DNA from 4 places in the Cupriavidus sp. 86D6 genome. Region 4 is predicted to be linked to each of the others. Evidence: predicted binding sites of a transcription regulator. Region 4 holds the regulator's gene; each other region holds the start of a gene.
What was found. Region 4 encodes FNR, which switches genes on or off when oxygen is low (the NO sensors DNR and NnrR bind a similar motif). Its sites were predicted from a motif close to TTGATNNNNATCAA; they were not measured.

Region 1: a site for FNR is predicted at 2,228-2,241, ahead of AC3G88_RS16335 (oxygen-binding di-iron domain-containing protein). Genes of this name have one in related genera too.
Region 2: a site for FNR is predicted at 3,097-3,110, ahead of AC3G88_RS07715 (fatty acid desaturase). Genes of this name have one in related genera too.
Region 3: a site for FNR is predicted at 2,311-2,324, ahead of AC3G88_RS07340 (DUF3149 domain-containing protein). Genes of this name have one in related genera too.

What each region holds. Positions count from the first base shown of each region.
Region 1 covers NZ_JBYPSB010000006.1:165,035-169,969, forward strand. Annotated here, with positions in the region: gene AC3G88_RS16325 (fumarylacetoacetate hydrolase family protein) at 1-492, opposite strand, end outside; gene gstA (glutathione transferase GstA) at 733-1,359, shown strand; gene AC3G88_RS16335 (oxygen-binding di-iron domain-containing protein) at 1,377-2,162, opposite strand; gene AC3G88_RS16340 (glutathione peroxidase) at 2,294-2,911, opposite strand; gene AC3G88_RS16345 (MDR family MFS transporter) at 3,054-4,544, opposite strand; gene AC3G88_RS16350 (CBS domain-containing protein) at 4,867-4,935, opposite strand, start outside.
Region 2 covers NZ_JBYPSB010000002.1:572,482-577,416, reverse strand. Annotated here, with positions in the region: gene xdhC (xanthine dehydrogenase accessory protein XdhC) at 1-488, shown strand, start outside; gene AC3G88_RS07725 (adenosine deaminase) at 532-1,596, shown strand; gene guaD (guanine deaminase) at 1,681-3,024, shown strand; gene AC3G88_RS07715 (fatty acid desaturase) at 3,199-4,380, shown strand; yybP-ykoY riboswitch at 4,448-4,669, shown strand; gene AC3G88_RS07710 (TMEM165/GDT1 family protein) at 4,700-4,935, shown strand, end outside.
Region 3 covers NZ_JBYPSB010000002.1:496,925-501,859, reverse strand. Annotated here, with positions in the region: gene AC3G88_RS07355 (DMT family transporter) at 1-237, opposite strand, end outside; gene AC3G88_RS07350 (Bug family tripartite tricarboxylate transporter substrate binding protein) at 501-1,517, shown strand; gene upp (uracil phosphoribosyltransferase) at 1,619-2,269, shown strand; gene AC3G88_RS07340 (DUF3149 domain-containing protein) at 2,394-2,564, shown strand; gene AC3G88_RS07335 (helicase HerA-like C-terminal domain-containing protein) at 2,615-4,153, opposite strand; gene AC3G88_RS07330 (YebC/PmpR family DNA-binding transcriptional regulator) at 4,433-4,935, shown strand, end outside.
Region 4 covers NZ_JBYPSB010000001.1:1,000,020-1,004,954, reverse strand. Annotated here, with positions in the region: gene scpB (SMC-Scp complex subunit ScpB) at 1-199, opposite strand, end outside; gene AC3G88_RS04610 (sulfite exporter TauE/SafE family protein) at 752-1,519, opposite strand; gene fnr (fumarate/nitrate reduction transcriptional regulator Fnr) at 1,605-2,330, shown strand; gene AC3G88_RS04600 (hypothetical protein) at 2,414-2,659, opposite strand; gene AC3G88_RS04595 (hypothetical protein) at 2,656-2,865, opposite strand; gene ccoG (cytochrome c oxidase accessory protein CcoG) at 2,913-4,403, opposite strand; gene ccoP (cytochrome-c oxidase, cbb3-type subunit III) at 4,465-4,935, opposite strand, start outside.

The DNA of each region.
Region 1 (4,935 bases), on a different contig from region 4:
GCGTTCGAGCTGGAATTCGCGCTCGGACACATCGTTCACCACGCAGTAGCCCGCCACGTGCTCCAGCGCCTGGGCCTTGGACACATTGCGCGCCGTGGTGCCGATGACCACGCCCAGTTCCACCTCCCAGTCCGACTTCTTTGACTCGAACGGCAGCATCACGGCGTCGTTCGGGCCGTTCAGCGAGGTATTCGCCTTCAGGAACACGATCGGCTCGGCCGGCAGCGGCATGCCTGCCTCGGCGGCATGGTCGGCGTAGTTCAGGCCGATGGCGATGATCTTGCCAATACCGGTCCAGGGCACGCCATGGCGCTGGCCCTCCACCACGGGCAACGTGGCCGGGTCGATCGCGGCCAGCCGGGCCAGCGCCGCCGGCGCCAGTTCGCCCGGGCCGATATTGCCGACGACACCGGACAGATCGCGCACGCGCCCATCACGGTCAACCAGGCCCGGACGCTCGGCGCCGGGGTTTCCTACACGGACTAGCTTCATCTTGTCTCCTATGGGGGTCAGGTCAGCCTCGCGAGCATATCGCAAGCCAGCGGCCCGCGCGCGGCCCCCGCACGCCCGTCCCCGACCGCCCTGCGTCGGCATTCTTCTGACACATCATGCAGGCCATGCATCTTTGCATACCCGCTGTGCATCGCCACGCATTGTGGGGGCCTGGGCCGCTGCCTAGACTGCCATCACCGCACGCCGCACCCCGCGCCGTGCCATCTCCCAAGGAATCCCATGAAGCTCTACTATTCGCCCGCCGCCTGCTCGATGGCCGTTCATATCGCCCTGCGCGAGGCCGGCCTGCCCGTCACGCTGGCCCGCGTCGACCTGATCCATCACACGCTGGCCGAGCCCGAAAACGGCACCAACGACTACTACGCCATCCACCCGCGCGGCTATGTGCCACTGCTGCAGCTCGATGACGGGTCGCGCCACAGCGAGGCGTCCGCCCTGCTCCAGTTCATCGCCGACATGGTGCCGGCACGCAACCTGCTGCCGGCGCCCGGCAGCCAGGCCAGGCTGGAGGCCGTGGGCTGGCTGACGCTGATCTCCACCGAACTGCACAAGGTGTTCAGCCCGTGGCTGTGGCACAAGGAAACCGACGCCAGCACCGTCGAGGCCTGCAAGGCCAAGCTGCACAAGCGTTTTGGCGAACTGGACCAACACCTGGCGTCGCGCGATTACCTGCTGGGCAACCAGTTCAGCGTGGCCGATGCGTACTGCTTCACGATCGTCAGTTGGGCCCGGCTGCTGCACCTGAAGCTCGATGCGTACCCGAAGCTGCAGGAATATCTGTCGCGCGTGGCCGCGCGCCCGGCCGTGCAGGCGGCAATGCGTGCCGAGGGCCTGGTGCGCGACTGACGGCGCCGCCCGCAGGTTCAGCGCAGGACCTGCGTGGGCACCTGATAGTGACTGGCGTCGACCAGATCCAGCCCGCACTGGAGCTGCTCGACCCAGTCGATGAACCGCGCCACCATCTGGCGCCCCCGGATCGATGGCCCGTGCTGCGGCACGATGCACTGGATATCGAGCGTGCGCGCCATGGCCGCCCACAGCCGGCAGGCCTTGTTGCCGCTCATGTAGCGGCGGTGGAACCCCAGCATGCGGGCCGCGTGGGCATCGAAATCGGTCACGTCGCCGCGCGCGTCTTCCGTCGAGGTCATCGACGCCCCGAGATCGCCCGAGAACAGGATCCTGCTGATTGGATCGAAAAACTGGAAATTGCCCTCGGAATGCAGGAAATGGGCAGGCACGGCCATGATCGACGACTTGCCCAGCGGCACCACCATGCCCGCATCGGGAATCGGGACAATGCGCCCGGCGGTCTTGCCGGTCTGGCAGAAATGCGGCAGGAAGCGCGCCCAGACCTCGGAGATCAGCACGCGGCTGTCGGACGCCGTCAGCCAGCGCCCCACCGACGCCACGATGTCGGGATCGGCGTGCGACGCCAGTACGTAATCGAGCTGCTTGGGCGCGAAATAGCGGCTGATCGTCATGTACAGCTCGCTATAGGTCATCTGCCCGCCCGGATCGATCAGGGCCGCGTGCCCGTGATTGACCACCAGGAACTGGTTGCTCTGCACCGCATCGCCATGCGTATCGTCGACCAGGTCCGTAAACGCCAGGCAGACATGCCCGTTGCATTCGTAAAGCACCTTGCTCATGACTCCCTCAACCGCTTGTGGTTATTTTTAAGCGGCGAAAGTACTCAGTTGCGCGAGGTTTTCAATTGATGTGAATCAAAAATCCTGGAAAGCGGCCGAAAAAGCCGGACGGGCGCCGGCGGCGGGGCCATTCAGCGCGTGGACAGCAACTCTTCGATCTTGGCCACGAACTGCTTGTCGTCGGGCTTGACCATGCTGTTGTAGCTGCCCACGACCTGGCCCTTGCGGTCGATCAGGTATTTGTAGAAATTCCACTTCGGCGCGGTGCCGGTTTCCTTCGTCAGCAACACGTACATCGGATTGGCTTCGCCGCCGCGCACGTGGGACTTGCCGAGCATCGGGAACTTGACGCCGTAGGTGTTGTAGCAGAAGTCCGAAATTTCCTTCGCCGAACCGGGCTCCTGCGAGAAGTCGTTCGACGGGAAGCCCAGTACCACCAGGCCGCGCTCGCGGTACTTGGCGTAAAGCGCCTCCAGGCCTTCGTATTGCGGCGTGAAGCCGCAATAGCTGGCCGTATTGACCACCAGCACGACCTTGCCGGCGTACTGGCACAGGTTCTGGGGCGATTCGTCCTGCAGACGCGGGAAACGGAAATTCAGCGAAGCCGGGCAGTTGCCGGCCGGCTGTGCCGACACCGTGGCAGACTTGTCTGCCGCGCGGGCAGGGTGCGGCAGCATGGCGGCCGCGGCGGCCAGGCCCAACGCGCCCAGCAGGGCGGTGCGCTGGAGGTGTTGCCGCATCCGGTCCATGTGGACTGCAGTTGCCAGGGTGCGTTCGCGAGACATGGGTACGGGCTCCGGTTTCCTTTAGTGCAGCAAAGTCTACGCTCTCGGGCGATTCGCGTCATGACGCGGGGCGGCAGCGACAGGCGCCGCCGGCCCCGGACCACCTTCAATCCATGTGAATCTTGGCGGCGTGTTCGGTCACGCTGCTGCGCAGTTCCAGGTCCGGCATGCGTCGCACGATGACCAGCGCGATGATGGCCGCGACCGCGCCCGCCGCGAAGATCATGTGAAAGCCCGATTCCACGCCGCCCGCCAGCACCTGGTGCACGGCCGGCGACAGATGAGCCATCGCCTCGCTGCCATGGCGCAGCGAGCCCAGGTCCAGCGCCTGGTTCACGCCCGAGCGCGCCAGCGCGTCGCGGAATTCCATCGCCAGCAGCGTGCCGGCCAGTGCGCCGCCCAAGGCGCTGCCCAGCGAGCGGATCACCAGCAGCGCGCCGGTGCCGGCGCCCATGTCCCGGCGTTCCAGCGCGTTCTGCACCGAAATCAGCGTGCCCACCATCGACATGCCCAGGCCGATGCCGGCAATCGTCATCGCCACCAGTACCAGCGTCGTGGGCACGGCGGCCGTGACCGTGGCCAGCGACACCAGCCCCACGGCGGCGGCCACGTAGCCGCCGGTCAGTATCTCGCGCATGCGGCCCAGGCGAGGCGCCAGCCACGCCACCACGAAGTTGCCGGCCACCGTGGACAGCAGGAACGGCACCACCAGCAGGCCCGACGTCGAGGCATCGGCATCACGCACCAGCTGGAAGTGCAGCGGCAGCGCGAAGATGCACAGGAAGATGTTGAGCGCAGCCAGCGACGAGGCGCCCACGCCCATCACATAGGCGCGGTTGGCGAACAGGCGCGGCGGCAGCATCGGATCGGCGGCGCGCCGTTCCTGCCAGGCCAGCAGCGCCACGGCCACCAGCGTCAGCAAAAGCAGGCCGCCCATTTCCAGCGAGATCCAGTCGAAGGCTTCGCCCGCCCAGCTCATCGCCAGCAGAAAGGCGACGATGGCGACCGCCAGCAGGCTGGCGCCCAGCCAGTCCACCTGCGGCCGGCCGCCCCGGGCACGCAGGTGCGCCAGCCCGCGATAGCACATGGCCATCGCCAGCAGGCCCAGCGGCACGTTGATCCAGAACAGCCAGCGCCACGACATGTGGTCGGACACCCAGCCGCCCACCAGCGGTCCCGCAATCGACGAGACCGCCCAGACCGTCGCAAGGTAGCCCTGGTAGCGGCCGCGCTGGCGCGGCGCCACCACATCGGCGATGGCCGCCTGGGCCAGCGACATCAGCCCGCCGCCGCCCACGCCCTGCAGCGCGCGGAACAGGATCAGCTGCGTCAGCGACTGCGCCAGCGCGCAGGCCACCGATGCGGCGATAAATAGCGAGATCGCCAGCATCAGCAGGCGCCGGCGGCCAAAACTGTCAGACAGCTTGCCGTAGAGCGGTGTGGTGACCGTCGACACGATCAGGTAGGCCGTGACGATCCACGACAGATGGCCGAAACCGTTCAGGTCGTTGGCGATGGCCGGCACGGCCGGAATGACCACGGTCTGGTCGAGCGCGGCCAGCAGGATACAGAGCACGATCCCGCCGATCACGCGCATGATCGCGGCGTGGTCGTGGGCATCGGGAGCGGCGTCCAGCGTGACGGACTGGGAAGGCGAGGGCGATGACATGCAATGGATGCGGATGGTGTGGGGGCGCCGATGGTGCCGCGCAGATCACAAAAACCACAGACCGCACAACATCGACGCGGCCTTATTCAGTGACCGCATAATTATATGCATGCTTAGTATTTTTTCGCTCGAGCCGATTGCCCGCAAAAGGCCGCGATGGGACAAAAACCACAGGCCGAACGACGCCCCCGGGCACGTTCGCCACATGCCCGGGGTTGAGAGGGTGGGATTGGACCGCGCTGAGGGGCGGCTAGCGTGAGCCGCCCGTGATGTAGTGTTCCAGCTGTTCGATGGTGAAACGCTGCTCGCTGATGATGTC
Region 2 (4,935 bases), on a different contig from region 4:
TGTTCGGCGCCGGGCACGTGGGCCACGCGCTGGTCAAGGTGCTGTCGACGCTGCCGTGCCGCGTGCACTGGGTGGACGAACGCGACACGCTGTTCCCGGGCGGACTGCCCGACAGCGTGGAGGCCGAGGCCACCGATACGCCCGAGTCCGTGGTCGACCAGGCGCCGCCCGGCGCGTACTTCATCGTCATGACGCACAGCCACGCGCTGGACCAGCAGCTTTGCGAGCGGATCTTCCGGCGCACCGATTTTGCCTATTTCGGCCTGATCGGATCGAAGACCAAGCGCGCCAGGTTCGAGCACCGTATGGTGGAACACGGCGTGGACCCGGCGCGCCTGCCGGAAATGACGTGTCCGATGGGGGTGGCGGGCATCACCGACAAGGCTCCGGCTATGATTGCGGTTGCCATCGTCGCCCAGCTGTTGCAGGTTCGCGAGCAGCGCATCGCCGCGCTGCGTGCCAACCGGCTGGAGGCGGTGCTTCCGTAACAGCACAGCCGTGATCCGGCTGTCAGCATAGAAAAGAGGCCCCATGACCATCGATGCCGCGCTGGCGGACAAGATCCGCCGTACCCCCAAGGCCGAACTGCACGTGCATATCGAAGGCACGCTCGAACCCGAGCTGATCTTCCGGCTGGCCCAGCGCAACCACGTCAAGCTGGCCTACGCCGACGTGGAGGCGCTGCGCGCGGCCTACGCGTTCACCGACCTGCAATCGTTCCTGGACATCTACTACGCCGGCGCCAGCGTGCTGCTGACCGAGGAAGATTTCTTCGACATGACGATGGACTACGTCAAGCGCGCCGTGGCCGACAACGTGCGCCATGCCGAGATCTTCTTCGATCCGCAGACCCATACCGAGCGCGGCGTGCCGATCGGCACCGTGATCGACGGCATTTCCGACGCACTGGCGCAGGCCCGCACCGAATACGATTTTTCCAGCAGCCTGATCCTGTGCTTCCTGCGCCACCTTTCGGAGGAAGACGCGTTTGCCACGCTGGAGGCCGCACTGCCCTACCGCGACCGCTTTGTCGGCGTGGGCCTGGATTCGTCCGAACGCGGCAACCCGCCCGAGAAGTTCGCGCGCGTGTTCGCCAAGGCGAAGACGCTGGGCCTGCACCTGGTGGCGCACGCCGGCGAAGAAGGCCCGGCCCAGTACGTGACCGACGCGCTGGACATCCTCAAGGTCGAGCGCATCGACCATGGCGTGCGTGCCATCGACGATGCCGCGCTGGTAGCGCGGCTGGCGCGCGAACGCATTGCGCTGACCGTGTGCCCGCTGTCGAACCAGAAGCTGAAGGTGTATCCGGACCTGCGCGACCATTCGCTCAAGCAGCTGCTCGATGCCGGCGTGGCCGTGACGCTGCACTCGGACGATCCGGCCTACTTTGGCGGCTACATGAACGCCAACTGGGAAGCCACGTTCGACGCGCTGCCGCTGGATGCGGCCGACGCCCACAAGCTGGCGCGCAACAGTTTTGAAGCGGCCTTCCTGCCTGCCGTGCAGAAGGCCGAATTCCTGGCGGAGGTCGACCATTTCTGGTCGGCCGCGCCCATGACCCCGCCCGCGACGGCCCACGTGACTTCCACGAGCTAAAGCGGGCGCATACCCAGAACGCCGGATGCCGCGCCCGCTGCCAGCCAGGCACGGGCGGGGCGCCGGCCGCCCCGAGACAAGACGATGACGACGACTTCCCCCGCCTCCGGCACCCATGGTGCCGTCACCCGCGCCATCCGCGGCCGCATCCTTCATTTCCTGCGCGACCCGCAGTTTCATGACGATGCCTATCAGTATTGGGAAGACGGCCTGCTGATCGTGACGGCCGGCCACGTTGCCGCCGCCGGATCGTACGACAGCCTGGCGGGCGAGATTCCCGCCGGTGCCGAGGTGATCGACCATCGCGGCAAGCTGATCGTGCCGGGCTTCATCGACACGCACATCCACTATCCGCAGACCGACATCATCGCGTCGCCGTCGCCGGGCCTGCTGCACTGGCTCGACACCTACACGTTCCCCGAGGAACGCCGCTTCAGCGACGCCGCCTATGCGCGCGGCGTGGCCGACTTCTTCACCGACGAACTGCTGCGCAACGGCACCACCACGGCCATGGTCTGGAGCACCGTGCACGCCGCCTCGGCCGACGGCCTGTTCGCGGCCAGCCAGGCGCGCAACATGCGCATGATCACGGGCAAGGTGCTGATGGATCGCAACTGCCCCGACTTCCTGCGCGACACCGCCGAGTCCGGCGCGCGCGAATCGGCCGACCTGATCTCGAAGTGGCACGGCAAGGACCGCCTGGCCTATGCCATCACGCCGCGCTTTGCGCCGACATCGACCGAAGCGCAACTGGCCGCCTGCGGCGAACTGGCCCGCGCCCACGACGACGTGTTTATCCAGACGCACGTGGCCGAGAACCGCGACGAGGTGAAATGGGTGGGCGAGCTGTTTCCCGACGCCCGCAGCTACCTGGACGTCTACGACCGCTACAACCTGCTGCGTCCGGGTGCGTTCTACGGCCACGCAATCTACCTGGACCCCGAGGACCGCCGCCGGCTGGCCGACAGCGGCGCGGCCGTGGCGCACTGCCCCACGTCGAACCTGTTCCTGGGCAGCGGGTTCTATGACTTCCACCAGTCCGACGCCAACCGCCTGAACGTGACGCTGGCCACCGACGTGGGCGGCGGCACGTCGTTCTCGATGTTCCGCACGATGAACGCGGCCCACAAGGTGGCCCGCATGGGCGGCTATCACCTGACCGCGCTGCGCATGTTCTACCTGGCCACGCGCGCCGCCGCCGAGGCGCTGGGCTGGCAGGACCGTATCGGCAGCTTCGAGCCGGGCTGCGAGGCGGACTTCGTGGTGCTGGACCCCGAGGCCACGCCGCTGATCGCGCGCCGCAGCCATCGCTCTGCATCGCTGGAGGAGCAACTGTTCGCGTTTGCGATGCTGGGCGACGACCGCGTGATCGACAGCGTCTACATCATGGGCGAGCAGGCTACGGCCGATGCGCCACTGGCAGCCTGACGACGGCTCGCCACTTCGACAAGGGGCTTTTCGGTCGCATGCGAACGAAAAGCCCCTTTTAGAGGTCTTGTATTGACTGGAATCAACACAACCGTCATCAAACCCTTCTAGCCTGTCGCATCCGTGCGCCCTCGAAGACTGGGCGCCACCGCATTCCGACTCGCTGGACCATCGATGACTGCCCGATCCGACACCATTTCCCCTGCCGATGCCCAAGACATCGGCACGGCGGCCGCACCCGGCCCCTCCCGACAGACCCGCCCTTCCGGCGACGTTCCCCTGCCGGAACCGATCGCCTTCGAGGCACCATTTCCCAATCGCAAGACCATCCGCGGCTGGCTGATCCCGCTGGGCCGGCGCAGCACGTCGCGCGCGCTGTGCCTGTTCGCGTTCGACTACGCGCTGTTCGCGGCCGTGCTGGCCGGCGTGGTGCTGCTGTCGGCATGGTGGGCCAAGGTGGGCCTGGGCGTGCTGGCCGGCCTGATCATCGCGCGGCTGTTCATCATCGGCCACGATGCCTGCCACCAGAGCCTGACGGACCATCGCGGCCTGAACAAATGGCTGGGCCGGCTGACCTTCCTGCCGTCGCTGACGCCATACAGCCTGTGGGAAGTGGGCCATAACGTCGTGCATCACGGCTACACGAACCTGAAGGGCTTCGACTTCGTCTGGGCGCCCTACTCGCTCGAGGAATTCCGCGCGCTGCCGCGCCGTCGCCGCGTGATGGAACGCATCTACCGCAACGGCTTCGGCGCCGGGCTGTACTACCTGATCGAAATCTGGTGGTTCAAGCTGTTCTTCCCGAGCAAGCGCCAGATGGCCACGCGCCGGGCGGTCTTCATGTGGGACTGCGCGCTCGTCGCGGCCTTCGGCGCGCTGTGGATCGGCGCGCTGGCGTGGCTGGCCATTGCCACGGACCAGTCCGTGCTGCTGATGATCGGCACCGGCTTCGTGCTGCCCTTCCTGGTCTGGAACACCACGGTCGGCTTCGTGCTCTATGTCCACCACACGCATACGAGCGTGGCTTGGTACGACACCAAGCCGATGTGGGCCAAGGCCCAGCCGTTCGTGTCGACCACCGTGCATCTGCGCTTCGGCATGGGGATTGGCGCGGCACTGCATCACATCATGGAGCACACGGCACACCACGTGGACATGAGCGTGCCGCTGTACCAGCTCAAGCGCGCCCAGGCGCTGCTGGAGCACGCGCTGCCGGGACGCATCATCATCGAGAACTTCTCGTGGCGCTGGTACTTCCAGACCGCGCGGCGCTGCAAGCTCTATGACTTCAAGGCACTGTGCTGGACCGATTTCCGCGGTCGGCAGACCAGCGAGAACAGCCCGGTCCCGACCTGAGAATCATTCGCAAAGTATCGTAAAAACGCCAGATTGATGGACATCATCCTTCGGTCTGGCTACAATGCGGGCTTCCATTGGGGAGTAGCCGCCCTGATCTCACCGCGCCGCGCAATGCGGCACCCGGAAGACAGGGGCGTACGTCAACAGACTTGACCAAATGCCGACATGGCAGGCGGTTATGGCGTGCGCAGCCAAGGACCTTGTGTCCGACGCCTGGCGAGACCGATGACCATACCTTTCTGGCCGGGCCGGGAAAGGTGTGTGTCATTGGCATCTCGCGAGATGCGTTTGCGGCCCGGTTCATGCACCAATAAAAATGGAATCGTTCCTCGTCTCCACAGGTATCGTCGCGCTCGCCGAAATGGGTGACAAGACGCAGCTGCTGTCGCTCGTGCTGGCCGCACGGTATCGCAAGCCCCTTCCCATCATTCTCGGCATCCTGATCGCCACGCTGGTCAACCACGGCTTTGCCGGCGCGCTGGGCGGCTGGATCACCGGCATGCTGGGCGCCAACCTGCTGCGCTGGATCCTTGGCCTTGGCTTTATTGCGAT
Region 3 (4,935 bases), on a different contig from region 4:
GATGAATCCGAGGAACACCACCCGGCCGCGATCGGCCCATGACAGCGCCGGCAGCTTGCGTGCCTGCCACCACCCGATGGCCATGAACAGCGGCACCGCAAAGAGCATGCGCAGCGTGATGACCATCACGGCATCCACGCTGTAGCGGTACATGAGCTTGGCCACGATGGCCTTGGCGGAAAACAGCACGGCGCCGACGGCCGCGGTGGCAAGTCCGACGCGCTGTGCGACAGGCACTTCGGCGGACGGGGAGAGGGACTTCTGGGAAGCAGGCACGGGGACGCTGGAATCTTGACGCCGGGCCGCGCCCACGCTCAACGCAGGCGGCACGGCGGAACCCGCCGATTGTATGTCAAAAGCCGCCAGTGCTCGGGGCGCCGGCCCGGCGCCGGGGCATCCGGCGGCAATGCCTGCTTTCCCATACAATGGGTCGCGCCGGGCCACGCACCGTCATGGTGCGTGCACTGGCCATATAACAACATTTCGGAGATTCCCGAGCCATGCCGCTCCATCGCCTTGCCGCGCGCCGTCGCGTTTTCCTGTCCGCCACCGTTCGTACCGCACTGGCCGCATCCGTCCTGCCGATGCTGGCCGGCGCCGGCAGTGCCCTGGCCGCCGACGCCTTCCCGAGCAAACCCATCCGCTTCGTCGTGCCCTACGCGGCGGGCGGCACCACCGACCTGGTGGCGCGCACCGTCGGCCAGCGCGTTGCCGAGAAGCTGGGGCAGCCCGTGGTCATCGAGAACCGGCCCGGCGCGGGCGGCAACATCGGCATGGAAGCCGTGGCCAAGGCGCCTGCCGATGGCTACACGATCGGCTTTGGGGCCATTTCGACCAACGCGCTGAACCCGCATATCTACAAGCACGTACCGTTCGATCCGCGCCGCGATTTCACGGCCATCAGCCTGCTGGGCACCTCGACCATCGTGCTGGAAGTGAACAACGACCTGCCCGTGAAGACGGTGCCGGAACTGATCGCCTATGCCAAGGCGCATCCGGGCCTGACCTATGCCACGGCGGGCACCGGCACGTCGATGCACCTGGCCGGCGCGATGTTCTCGCAGATGACGCAGACCGGGCTGGTCCATGTGCCTTACAAGGGCAGCAGCCCGGCCATCAACGACATGCTGGGCGGTCATATCCAGGTGATGTTCGACAACCTGCCCGCGTCGCTGCCCCATATCCAGGCCGGCAAGCTGCGCGCGCTGGCCGTGGCGGGCAAGACGCGCTCGCCGTCGCTGCCCAACGTGCCCACGCTGGCCGAAGCCGGCCTCCCCGGCTACGCCGTGGAACCGTGGTTTGGCGTGTATGGCCCGGCCAACCTGCCCGCGCCGGTGACCCAGGCCCTGAACGCCGCCTTCGTCGAAGCCCTGGCCCGTCCCGACGTGCGCGACAAGCTGGCCCAGGCCGGTTTCAACCCGAAGGGATCGAGCGCCACCGAGCTGCAGGCGCTGACGCAAACCGAGTACGAGCGGTTCGGAAAGGTCGCAAAATCGGCGGCCATCACGGTGGACTGACCGCCGAGCCGCCTCGCTCGGCCCGGCGCGCATCCATTACAATCGCGCTGCATCGGGCCCTCTCGCCTCAGGGAGGGCCCCTACCGTTTGCCGAGCCCGCCATGAAACAGGATCCCCGCTTCCCCAACCTCTTCATCCTCGATCACCCGCTGATCCAGCACAAGCTGTCGCACATGCGCGACAAGGAAACGTCGACACGCACGTTCCGCGAGCTGCTGCGCGAGATCACGCTGCTGATGGGCTACGAGATCACGCGCAACCTGCCGCTGACCACGCGCCGCATCGAGACCCCGCTGGTGGAAGTGGACGCCCCCGTCATCGCCGGCAAGAAGCTGACGATCGTGCCGGTGCTGCGCGCCGGCGTGGGCATGAGCGACGGCCTGGTGGAGCTGATTCCGTCGGCGCGGATCGGCCACATCGGCGTGTACCGCGACGAACAGCACCGCCCGGTGGAGTATCTGGTGCGCCTGCCGGACCTGGAAGACCGCTCGTTCATCCTGTGCGATCCGATGGTGGCCACCGGCTACTCGGCCGCGCATGCGGTGGACGTGCTCAAGCGCCGGGGCGTCCCCGACGAAGCCATCACGTTCGTGGCGCTGGTCGCCGCGCCGGAAGGCGTCGAAGTGTTTCAGAAGGCGCATCCGGGCGTGAAGCTGTTCGTTGCGTCGCTGGACAGCCATCTGGACGCGCACGCCTATATCGTGCCGGGCCTCGGCGATGCGGGCGACCGCCTGTTCGGCACCAAGAACTGAGTGCCTGTGACGCCGGCTGGCGTTGTCCGAGCCGGCGGCATTTGATGCGCCTCAATGTTGATGGGGGCGGGCTGATCCAGACTGGAATGCCGTCTACGGCATATTCCAAGCAAGGAGCCACCCCATGGAAGCACTGAAAATCCTCACCTCCACGGCGACCGGCCTGGCCAGCCTGGCCGTCATCGCATTCATCATCGGCATGGCCGCCTTCTATGCCTGCCTGTTCGCCCGCAAGGCGCGCGAGGATGCGGAAGCGGCCAGGCGCGGCTCGGAATCATCGGGTCGCCCGCAATAAAAGACGCCCGCGCAATGCGGGCGTTTCCACATGGCGGCCCTGGCGGATGATTACTTTTTCTTGCCGCCGCCCAGCAGGCTGCCCAGCACACCGCGAATCAGTTCGCGCCCGACCTGCGACCCCACCGTACGGGCCGCCGACTTGGCCACCGACTCCAGGATCGAATCGCCACGCCCGGTCTTGCCCGTGCCGCGCGTGAGCGAGCCCCAGACTTCACCGACCCAGCCGCCCTCTTCCTGTGCCGGGGCGCCGCCCGGCTGGGCGCCAGGCTTCGGGGGAACCTTCGCATCGGCCGGCGTGCCGTTGGAGGCCTGCGCCACGGCGCCACGCAGTTTTTCGTAGGCCGATTCGCGGTCGATGGTCTGCTCGTACGTGCCGGCCACCAGCGAACTGGCGATCAGCGCCTTGCGTTCGTCGTCGTTGACCGGACCGATCCGGCTGCCCGGCGCCAGCACCCAGGCGCGCTCGGTCACGCCCGGCGTGCCCTTGGCATCGAGGCACGACACCAGCGCCTCGCCCACGCCCAGCTCGCCGATCACCTGTTCCAGATCCAGCTTCGGATTGGCCCGCATGGTCGTGGCCGCCACCTTGACCGCCTTCTGGTCGCGCGGCGTGAAGGCGCGCAGCGCGTGCTGTACGCGGTTGCCCAGCTGGCCCAGCACGGTGTCGGGGATATCCACGGGATTCTGCGTCACGAAATACACCCCCACGCCCTTGGACCGCACCAGCCGCACCACCTGCTCGATCTTGTCGAGCAGCGCCTTGGGGGCGTCGTTGAACAGCAGATGCGCCTCGTCGAAGAAGAACACGAGCTTGGGCTTGTCGAGATCGCCGGCCTCGGGCAGCTTTTCGAACAATTCCGATAGCATCCAGAGCAGGAAGGTGGCATAGAGGCGCGGCGCGTTCATCAGCTTGTCGGCCGCCAGGATATTGACGACGCCCTGGCCCTTCTCGGTCTGGATAAAGTCGTCCAGGTTCAGCATCGGTTCGCCGAAGAACCTGTCGGCGCCCTGCGATTCCAGCGCCACCAGGCCACGCTGGATGGCGCCGATCGACGCCGACGAGATATTGCCGTACTCGGTGGTGAACTGGCTGGCGTTGTCGCCCACGTACTGCAGCATCGCGCGCAGGTCCTTGGCATCGAGCAGCAGCAGGCCGCCGGCATCGGCAATGCGGAACACCAGGTTCAGCACGCCCTGCTGGGTGTCGTTGAGTTCCAGCATGCGCGACAGCAGCAGCGGGCCCATGTGCGACACCGTGGCGCGCACCGGATGGCCTTTTTCGCCGAACACGTCCCACAGCGTGGTCGGGCATCCGCCCCACACCGGCTCGGGCAGGCCGTGTTCCGCCAGGCGGGCCTTCAGCTTGTCCGATGGCTGGCCCGGCTGGGAAATGCCGGTCAGGTCACCTTTGACGTCGGCCATGAACACCGGCACGCCCAGCCGCGAGAAGCCCTGCGCCAGGGTCTGCAGCGTGACGGTCTTGCCGGTGCCGGTGGCGCCGGTGATCAGGCCGTGCCGGTTGCCCATTTCAGGCAGCAGCACCATTTCGTGGTCGGCGTTCTTGGCGATAAGGATGGGATCGGCCATGGCGGGGTCTCGTCGGTCGGCGGTCGGGGCAGGAAACAGGTGCGCTGCGGATAGGGAACGGGTACGGGCAGGGCAAACAACCCATACATGGCACTGCGGCGGCAGGGGCGCGTGATAAAATCCTGCGCTGATTATAGCCAGCAGATTGGCACATCAATCACATGGCGTGGCCGCCGGATCGTCAGGATTCGTCCCAGAGACCCATCCGGCCCGGCCCCGCCGGCGCAATGCCGCCGGGTTCCCACACCACACGACACGTTTTCCGCTTCGGAGAGAAACATGGCCGGTCATTCCAAATGGGCCAACATCAAACACAAGAAAGCTGCCGCTGACGCCAAGCGCGGCAAGATCTGGACACGCCTGATCAAGGAAATCACCGTGGCCGCCAAGCTCGGCGGCGGTGACATCGATTCGAACCCGCGCCTGCGCCTGGCCATGGAAAAGGCCATGGACGCCAACATGCCCAAGGACAACATCCAGCGGGCGATCCAGCGTGGCGTGGGTGGCCTGGAAGGCGCCAACTACGAAGAAATCCGCTACGAGGGCTACGGCCTGGCCGGCGCCGCCATCATCGTCGACTGCCTGACCGACAACCGCACCCGTACCGTGGCCGAAGTGCGCCACGCGTTCTCGAAGCACGGCGGCAACATGGGCACCGAGGGTTCGGTGGCGTTCATGTTCACGCACTGCGGCCAGTTCCTGTTCGCGCCGGAAACGCCCGAGGACAAGCTGATGGACGCCGCGCTCGAAGCCGGCGCCGACGACGTGGTGACCAACGACGA
Region 4 (4,935 bases):
GGAAGCGCCAGCCGCTGGCCAGCGCCACGAGTTCGACCCCGCGCGGCTGCCAGTCCTGCCGCAGTTCCTCGAGCAGCACTCGGATCGTGTCGGCACCGACGTCGTCGGCAAACAACCGTCGCAGATCGCCAACGCGCAGCGGCTCCTGCGCACAGATCAGCGCGGTCTCGAGGACGATCTTCGCCTCTTGGGTATTCATGTGATTGCGTGCAGCCTGTCTTTGCACCTGCCCCCGGACGAATCCCGGAGCACTGGAGATTGCAGATACAGCGAGGCCGAAGCCGCCGCCATTTCATCGCGCAGCCAGCTCGCCTGCCTAATGCAGCGCAGCCGTGCGCACCTCGTTCTTTTGCATCGAAATGCCGGGTCGATCCGGCAGGAGATCGTCCGGCGCTGGCCAGTTTCACCAGTCAACGGACCTCTTGCGTCGCGCCTTCTCCCTTCGGGGCGGACATTCGCCAGGGCCACCAGATGGCCAAGACGGCAAGAAACAAAACGGTATCGGCTCAGGCAACCCTGCCCTGACCGGCGCCATTTCCCAACCGCAGCCGGTCTTTTAACCAGATCTTTTGAACCGGATGGACTGTTGAGACGTTCTCGGCGCACCGGAGTGGCCAAAAACCCTGGGCACGCTCCCCAGATCAGGAATGCGGCCCCAGCGGCGCCCCGAGCAATGGTGCGGCGCGATACCGTGGTTCCGTCGATTGTATGGCATTCCCGGCCCCGCCCGCAACCCGCCCTTGTGGCCGATTCAGAACACCACGCAAAAGCCGTGTTGGGCCAGCGTGTCCGGGAGCCAGATCGACCGGGCCACGCCGAGCACGCCGAAGCCGATCACCAGCAGCCCCGACGCGACCCGCACCACAGGTTTGCGCGAGAGTTGCCGCAGGTACCCCGACAGCCCGGAGATCACCAGCAGGTTGGGCAGCGTGCCGAGCCCGAACGCGCCCATCACCAGCGCGCCCGACACCGCGTTGCCTGCCAGCAGTGCCAGCGCCAATGCGCCATAGATCATTCCGCAAGGCACCAGCCCCCAGGCCAGACCCATACCGTATCGGCGCAACAGCGGCGTTGCGCGACGCTCGCCACGTAGCCGCACCGGCAGTCGGGCGGTCATGGCCCGCGCACGCTGCACCACGTGCACGGCGGCCAGAGAGGCGAGCCGCTCGATCCAGTCGGAACGCATCACGCGTCCACGCAACAGCCACACACCGGTGAGTACCAGCATCATGCTGCCCCCGGCATAAAGCCATCGCTGCAATGGCAGATACTCCTGCCGCCACGCCGTCGCACCGACAGCACCCATCACCGCACCCAGCAGCATGTATGTCGTGATGCGGCCTGCATGCATGATGCACAGCGCAGTCCACCACTGACGAGCGGTACGGTGTATGACAATTGCCACATCGCGGTGCTGTTTCTGCTCCGCGGCAATAGCAATTCCTCCACACATGGCCGCGCAATGCATGCCACCGAGCAATGCCATCAGAAAAACGCTTAAAAGCACACCAAAAGGCAACTGTTCCTCGCTTCTGCGTCACATGACGCTGTAAAATGCCTGCATCGCGCCCTCGCTGCAAGCGCATTCATAACGAGCACTTCAATTGTTGACTTCCATTCCCGTCACCGAGATGTCGCCCCGTTGCTCAACGTGTGCCATGGGCCAGCTTTGCCTGCCCGTGGGCATGTCGCAACAAGACCTGGCGAAGATGGACACGCTCGTGCAGGAACGCGTGCGTGTTCACAAGGGCGAAACGCTTTACCGGATGGGCGAACCGCTCAATGCGGTCTACGCCATTCGCTTTGGCACACTGAAGACGCACGTCACGATGGAAGACGGGCGCACACAGATCACGGGCTTCCATCTGCCCGGTGAAGTCATCGGCCTCGATGGCCTCAGCGAGATGCAGCACGCCTCCGACGCCACCGCGCTGGAAGACGCCGAAGTCTGCGTCGTACGCTACGACGACCTGCAATCGCTGTCGAGCATCCTTCCCTCGCTGCAAGGCCAGTTCCTGCGCCTGATGAGCAAGGAAATCTCGCAGGACCAGGTCATGCTGATCACGCTCGGATCGATGCGCGCCGAAGAACGTTTGGCTGCGTTTCTCGTCAACATGTCCGAGCGTCTGTCGGCGCGCGGTTATTCGTCCACCGAGTTCGTGCTGCGCATGAGCCGCGAGGAAATCGGCAGCTACCTGGGCCTGAAACTCGAGACCGTCAGCCGCCTGTTCTCGCGCTTTGCCGAAGCAGGCCTGATCCAGATTCGTCAGCGACATGTGAAGCTCGTCGATATGGCAGGCATCAAGCAGGTGTACAGCCGGTCCTGCTGAAAGCCAGGGCCACGCATCACGACAAAGGCCGCGCCGGAGCCATCCAGCGCGGCCTTTCTGTTTGCAGCGCCTGTTCTGCATTGCTATTCGAGTTCATCGGTGTCGCTGAGCTTCACCGGCATCGTGTACAGCGTGAGCCCGCTGGACAACGCGCAGAACAACCACGCGACCAGGAAGCCAACGGTGTAGATCGCCTGCCGGGAAGCTTCTACCGGTTGTCCGAAGAAGCTGAGGTCTCCGGGATCCACCACCGAGAACACCACCGCCGTGGCCGCACCGCCCATCAGAAACGCCGGCCATAGCACCCACATCAGCCAGCGCAGTCTCATGGGCGCCTCGCAGCGGGTTCAGCGCGATCGGCACCGGCCTTCTCGACCACTAGTCCGTGGCGCGTGGCATCGTTCACCGGCACATCGGCATGGGTGTTTGCCAGCCAGATCGTGATACCGCAAGCGACCATCGCCAGCAGCGGACCACTCATCAAAATCCAGGGCCATGGCTCCCTGTACCAGGGCTTTGCGGGGTGTTGGGTCATTGCGCTCTCCTATTGGCATTCGTCCCGGCTCACCATCCGTGACAGCATCACAGATCGCGAGGCACGATGAAACTCGTGCTTTGCCGGATATCCACTTTCCGATCGGTTTCGGTCTCGGCGGTGACCGTCACCTCGATCTTGTGCGTACCCTGCTTCGCATCGTCGATCGGCACACGAATCCGGATCGGCAGCAGCCGGTTCGACGTGGGCGACAGCGATTCCGCGCCATGGTCGTACTCCACGACCATGCCCTGCAACGCGTCGCTCTGCGCCTGCACGTGAAACTTCATCGGCGCCTCGGTGGCGTTGATCAGTTGCAGCCGGTACACGTTTTCGATCCAGCGCCCTTCCACTTCGCGCCCGAGCGCGCCACGATCGCGAATGATGTCGACCTTGAGCGGCGCGCGCATGGCCAGCGATGTGACGAAGCCTGCCGTCAAGGCGAGCCAGATCGCCGTGTAGACAATCGTGCGCGGACGCATCAGCCGCTTGCGGGCGTCCGATGCCGACAGCTTCTTGCGCATCGCGTTTTCCGATGTGTACCGGATCAACCCGCGCGGATACTCCATCTTGTCCATGACCTGGTCGCAGGCGTCGATGCACGCGCCGCAGCCGATGCACTCGTACTGCAGGCCGTCGCGGATGTCGATCCCGGTCGGACACACCTGTACGCAGATGCTGCAGTTCACGCAGTCGCCCAGGCCAGCCGCGTGGTGGTCCGCCTTGCGCGACCGGCTGCCGCGCGGTTCGCCACGGCCCACGTCATAGGTCACGACGTAGGTGTCGCGGTCCACCATCACGCTCTGGAAGCGCGCGTACGGGCACATGTACTTGCACACCTGCTCGCGCATGAACCCGGCGTTGCCCCACGTGGCAAACGCATAGAACAGCATCCAGAACGCCTGCCACGGACCGAGGGTCCAGTGCAGGACCTCGCCGCCCAGTTCGCGGATCGGTGCGAAATAGCCGATGAACGTAAAGCCCGTCCACAGCGCGATCAGGATCCACAGCGCGTGCTTGGTCGCCTTGAGACGAATCTTGCGCAGGCTCCACGGATCGCCGTCCAGCCGGATGCGGGCGATGCGGTCACCCTCCACCCGGCGCTCGATCCACATGAAGATCTCGGTATAGACGGTCTGTGGGCACGCGTACCCGCAGAACAACCGTCCGGCGATGGCCGTGAACAGGAACAGTGCCAGCGCCGAGATGACCAGCAGCACCGCCAGGTAGATCACGTCCTGCGGCCACAGCACAAGGCCGAAGATGTAGAACTTGCGGGCGCCGAGATCGAACAGGACGGCTTGCCGGTCGTTCCATTGCAGCCACGGCGTGCCGTAGTAGACCAGTTGCGTGAGGATGACCAGCCAGACCCGCCAGCTCGAAAAAGCGCCCGTGACCGAGCGCGGGTAGATTTTGCGCCGGACTTCGTACAGGGCCTCTTCGGTGGCGTCGGCCGCCGGCTTTGGCGGCGGTGCGGGCCGCCAGGCGGCCTCGCTTGATTCGCGTGTAGTGGGGGGAGATTCCAGGGGCGCGCTCATTGTTCAGCCCTCATGCCCCCGGTCCGGATGGCGTGGCCTCCGGACCCCGGGGGACGGTTTGTCATTGCCCTGTGGATGCGGCGTTCGCGTTGCTGTTCGACAGGCCCCAGACGTATGCCGTCAGCATGCGAATCCGTTCGGGCGTCAGGATTTCCTCATGAGCCGGCATATGGCCGTTGTGCCCCTTCAGGATGGCCTCGACGATCACGCCCTCCGAACTGCCATACAGCCACACGTTGTCGGACAGGTTGGGCGCGCCAAGTGCCTGGTTGCCCTTGCCGCTCGCGCCATGGCAGGCCGCGCAGGTGGACTTGAACGTGCTTTCGCCGCGCGACGCCCGGATCGGGTCGTAGGTCAGCCCCGACAGCGACCGCACATACTGCGCCGTATCGCCGGCCAGCTTGGCATCGATCGTGCCGGCAAACGGCGGCATCACGCCGTTGCGGCCCTTCGCGATCGTTTGCTGGATCGTGTCGGGATCACCGCCATACAGCCAGTCGTTGTCGGTCAGGTTCGGGAAGCCGCGGCTGCC